DNA from 2 places in the Methylobacterium sp. CM6244 genome. Region 1 is predicted to be linked to the other one. Evidence: predicted binding sites of a transcription regulator. Region 1 holds the regulator's gene; the other holds the start of a gene.
The links. The regulator PhoB, encoded in region 1, activates phosphate uptake and scavenging genes when phosphate is short. The targets are predictions, from matches to a motif close to TGTCATNNANCTGTCAT.
Positions count from the first base shown of each region.

Region 2: the regulator PhoB is predicted to act here: its motif matches at 1,119-1,135, upstream of ACYQML_RS10165 (ceramide glucosyltransferase).

Region 1 covers NZ_CM139247.1:205,588-207,982, forward strand. Annotated here, with positions in the region: gene ACYQML_RS00975 (MFS transporter) at 1-152, opposite strand, end outside; gene ACYQML_RS00980 (winged helix-turn-helix transcriptional regulator) at 258-710, shown strand; gene phoB (phosphate regulon transcriptional regulator PhoB) at 1,181-1,882, opposite strand; gene phoU (phosphate signaling complex protein PhoU) at 1,971-2,395, opposite strand, start outside.
Region 2 covers NZ_CM139247.1:2,187,954-2,190,348, reverse strand. Annotated here, with positions in the region: gene ACYQML_RS10175 (TetR/AcrR family transcriptional regulator) at 1-102, shown strand, start outside; gene ACYQML_RS10170 (histone deacetylase family protein) at 109-1,008, opposite strand; gene ACYQML_RS10165 (ceramide glucosyltransferase) at 1,205-2,365, shown strand.

The DNA.
Region 1 (2,395 bases):
CCGAACTCCTGCGCCATCGCATCGAGCAGGGGCTGGGCGTAGTAGATGTTCGCGACACTCAAGCCGGCGGCGACGGCGAAAATCAGGATCGTCGTCCTGGGCAAGGCCCCCTCCGGCTCGGTGGAGGTTTGCCCATCTCTTCCGTGCGTCATGGCGGTCCTGTCGATGACATCCAATCTGGTTTCATCTTGAGACCACTTGTGACCGGCTCATTCCAGTTCTAAATTGAGACCAGCTTGAAACGGGAGCGTACCTTCGTGGCAAAGCGCGTCAGCCTCTGGAACGCCGGGTGCCCGGTTGCGCGTGCGCTCGATGTCATTGGCGACTGGTGGTCGCTCCTCATCATCCGCGATGCTTTCGACGGAGTGCGGCGCTTCAGTGAGTTCCAGACTGGTCTCGGCATCGCCAAAGGTATGCTGGCGACCCGCCTTCGCGACCTGACCGAACGGGGAATTCTGGAGACGGCGCCCGCCTCGGACGGGACCGCCTACCGGGAATACGTCCTGACGGAGAAGGGGCGCGGCCTTTTCCTCGTCATCGTCGCGCTTCGACAATGGGGGGAGGCTCATCTCTATGAGCCGACCGATCGCCGGTCTCGCTTGGTCGATCGTGAAGTCGGGGCTCCGGTCGCTCAACTCACCTTGCGATCCGCCGATGACCGTCGTCTCGGTTGGTATGACACGCGGGTGCTGAAGCCCGACGTCACCTGACAAGGTGACGTAGCGACGTCGAAAGCGGATAAACCGCATAGTGGAGCGGTCGTTTCCGCCCATGATCAATGTCCGCTTTCAGCGGATGGCGGCGGCCGCAGGATCCGTCGACGTTGGGCCGAAAGTAGACCCGGCAGCGGGCACCAAACGTCGGATTTACGCCCCCAGGGCTGACGGATTCAGACATCTGCCTGACGACTGTTCCCCTTATTCAGGAGGATTCGACAGGCGTGACCGTTCCCCCTCCCCTGGAAGGAAGAGGGCTTATTCTGCCCGCCAGATGGGTGAATGCCTGCCCCCTCCGGGGGCGAGCACATGCCGGAACGGACAGACGTCCGAGATCGAACGCGATATCTCGTGGCGGCCGGAATGGCATCGGTTCGCGAGGATCGCCCGCGGGCAAGGCCACCCACCATCGTCACGATGGGGATGCTCGTTCCGGACGGAGCGGCGAGAAGCCGGCCGTGGCCTCACTCGTCCGTGGAGAACATCTCGTCGAAGGAATAGCCGGAGCCGCGCACGGTGCGGATCGGGTCGCTCTGGCGCGGGCGGTTGATCGCCTTGCGCAGGCGGCCCACATGGACGTCCACCGTGCGCTCGTCGATATAGACGTCGTGGCCCCAGACCCCGTCGAGCAGCTGCTCGCGCGAGAACACGCGGCCGGGGCTCTGCATCAGGAATTCGAGGAGCTTGAACTCGGTGGGCCCAAGATGGATCTCGCGGCCCTGCCGGCGGATGCGGTGGCTGACCCGGTCGAGTTCGATATTGCCGGCCACCAGCAGGTCCGACACATGGGTCGGCTTGGCCCGGCGCAGGAGCGCACGCACCCGCGCGAGGAGCTCCGGCACCGAGAACGGCTTGACGATGTAATCGTCGGCGCCGGTGCCGAGGCCGCGGATGCGGTCGCCCTCCTCGCCCCGCGCCGTCAGCATGATCACCGGCAGCCGCTCGGTCTCCCGCCGTGCGCGGATGCGGCGGCACAGCTCGATGCCGGACAGGCCGGGCATCATCCAATCGAGCAGGACGAGATCGGGAACCTGCTCCTGAAGGCGCAGATCGGCCTCGTCGCCCCGCGCGGCGGAATCGACGACGAAGCCCTCCGCTTCCAGGTTGTAGCGGAGGAGGAGAGTGAGGGCCTCCTCGTCCTCGACGATCAGGATGCGCGTGTTCATGCGGATGTTTTCAGGGTGATGGCGACCGTCCCGGATGGACGCGACGGCCGCGCCGAGCGTGTGCTGGAGCGGCCGGCAGGGGCAGCGATCAGGCGCTGGCGGGCATCGACACGGTGGCGTAGTTCGACGCGTCGTTCTTCGGGCGGTCCCGCTCGGCGAGCTCGTTCGTGCCGGTGACGAGATAATGGATCGTCTCGGCGATGTTGGTGGTGTGATCGCCGATCCGCTCGATGTTCTTGGCGCAGAACAGGAGATGCGTGCAGAACGAGATGTTGCGCGGATCTTCCATCATGTAGGTCAGCAGCTCGCGGAAGAGCGAGTTGTAGAGGGCGTCGATGGAATCGTCGCGCTCCCACACGTCGAGGGCGGCCTTCACGTCCTGGCTGCCATAGGCGTCGAGGACGTCCTTCAGCTGCTCCTGCACCAGATCGCCCATATGCTGGACGCCGATGACGATCTTCTGCGGCTGGATCTGATCGGCGATGGCGACCACACGCTTGGCGACGTTCTTGG
Region 2 (2,395 bases), 2.0 Mb from region 1:
ATGGAGGGCGCGCAGCTCGAACGGCTCTTCGACGGCCTCGAAAAGGTGGCGCGCTGCGTGACCGAGGGCGAGATCCCGCCGGATGCGTGCGGGACGCCCTGAGCGGCTTCACGCGAGGGCGGCCATGGCCTGGAACACGAGGGCGTGGCGGGCGGCCAGGGCGTCGATATCGGTGGCATAGCCGCCGCCGATCACCGCCACGAGGGGAATGCGACGTCTGCGCGCCTCTCCGATGACGTAGCGATCCCGTGCGGCGAGGCCCGCATCGGTGAGGGCCAATCGCCCGAGCCGGTCGTCCATGTGTGGATCGACCCCGGCATTGTAGAACACGATGTCCGGCAAGAGGCCATCGAGCAGGCCCGGCAGATGCGCCGCCAGAACGGCCGCGTAGGCCGCGTCGTCGACACCATCGACCAAGCCCAGATCGAGGTCGCCGGGGATCTTGCGCGTCGGGTAGTTCTTCTCCGCATGGACCGAGAACGTGAACAGGTCCGTTGAGCCGGCGAGGCAATCGGCGGTGCCGTCGCCCTGATGCACGTCGCAATCCACCACCAGCGCCCGGCGGATCGTGCCCTCGTCCTGAAGCGCCAGGGCGGCGACGGCGACGTCGTTGAACACGCAGAACCCCGCGCCCGTCTCCCGCCGCGCATGATGGCTTCCGCCGGCGGCGCTGCCGGCGAGGCCATGGTCCAGCGCGAGCCGTGCCGCCGCGAGGGTGCCGCCGGCCGAGGCACACGAGCGGGCCACGACGCTCTCATCCACCGGAAGGCCGATCTCGCGCTCGATTTCCCGCGAGACCGAACAGGACAGGACGGCATCGACGTAATCCGATCGATGCGCGCGCTTGAGCATTGCCGCGTCGGCCGGTTCCGGCCGGACGAAACCGGCGGGGGCGAGGCCGAGCGCCGCCAGCGTTTCGGCGAGGCGGCCATATTTCCGCATCGGAAAGCGATGCCCCTCCGGCAGGACGGCCTGATAGGCGGGGTGGACGACGATGGGCGGGGTCATGCCGGATCGAACCGGCCGGGCCGAACGGCAGTTCCGCGAACGGCCACGGGTCTCGTCTCGCTCACGCCCTGGCCTTCCCTGTGAGGGGCGGCAGATCGGGGCCGCGCCGCTGTCATACGACTGAAATAGCCCGTCTGTTACGGCCTTGGGCAGAGGCTGGTTCCGTCAGGTGGCGGAGGCCCGGAGGGAGCGCGGCATGTTCGGCAGTATCGAGACCGGCGCGATCGTCGCGCTCTCGCTCTGTGCCGCGCTGACCCTGGTCAATTGTCTCAGCATCGCCATCGCCGCATGGCGCATCGGCCGGAATCGCGGGACCCCGAGCTTTCCCAGCGCCGCGCCCATTTCCCTCGTGCGCCCGGTCTGCGGCCTCGAAGCCTTCAGCGAGGAGATGCTCGAGCGCGGCTTCCATCTCGACCACCCGGATTACGAGCTGATCTTCTGCGTCGCCGATGGCCGTGATCCCATCGTCCCGCTCCTGCACCGCCTGATGGCGGCCCATCCCACGGTGCCGGCACGGCTCATCGTCGGCGACGAGCGGATCAGCGACAATCCCAAGCTCAACAATTGCGTGCGGGGCTGGGAGGCGGCCCGCCACGAATGGGTGGTGCTGGCCGATTCCAACGTCCTGATGCCGCCGGACTACCTGCAGAGGCTGCAGGCGTCGTGGCGGCCCGATACGGGTCTCGTCTGCTCCACGCCCATCGGCGCACGGCCGCACGGTTTCTTCGCCGAACTGGAATGCGCCTTCCTCAATACGCTCCAGGCGCGCTGGCAATATACCGGCGAAAGCCTCGGCCTCGGCTTCGCGCAGGGTAAGAGCATGCTCTGGCACAAGCCCTTCCTGGACGGGCATGGCGGAATACGTGCGCTCGCCGCCGAGATCGCCGAGGATGCGGCGGCGACGAAGCTCGTTCGCGCGGCCGGCAAGCGGGTCCACCTCGTGGCCTCGCCCTTCGACCAGCCCCTGGGCACCCGCGCGTTTCGCGAGGTCTGGTCGCGGCAGGTCCGCTGGGCGCGTCTCCGCCGGGTCACCTTCCCGCACTTCTTCGCGCCCGAGATCGGCTCCGGCACGGTGCTGCCCTTCGCGGTCGCGGCCCTGTGCGTTCCCAGCGTTCCAGTTCTGACCGGCGTCATCGTCATGGCGATGCTCTGGTACGGGGCCGAATACGCGCTCGCGGCCCGCGCCGGGTGGCACCGCTCGCCCCGGCTCTTCCTCGCCTTCCTGCTTCGCGACGCCATCCTCCCCATCATGTGGGTGAGCGCCTGGATGCAGAGCGCCATCGTCTGGCGCGGCAACGCCATGGACATCCGCCCCAAGGAGACGCCGCGCCTGCGCACCCGCGCCACCGCGGCCTGACGGCGGATACGCCGGACTCCGAACTCGGCT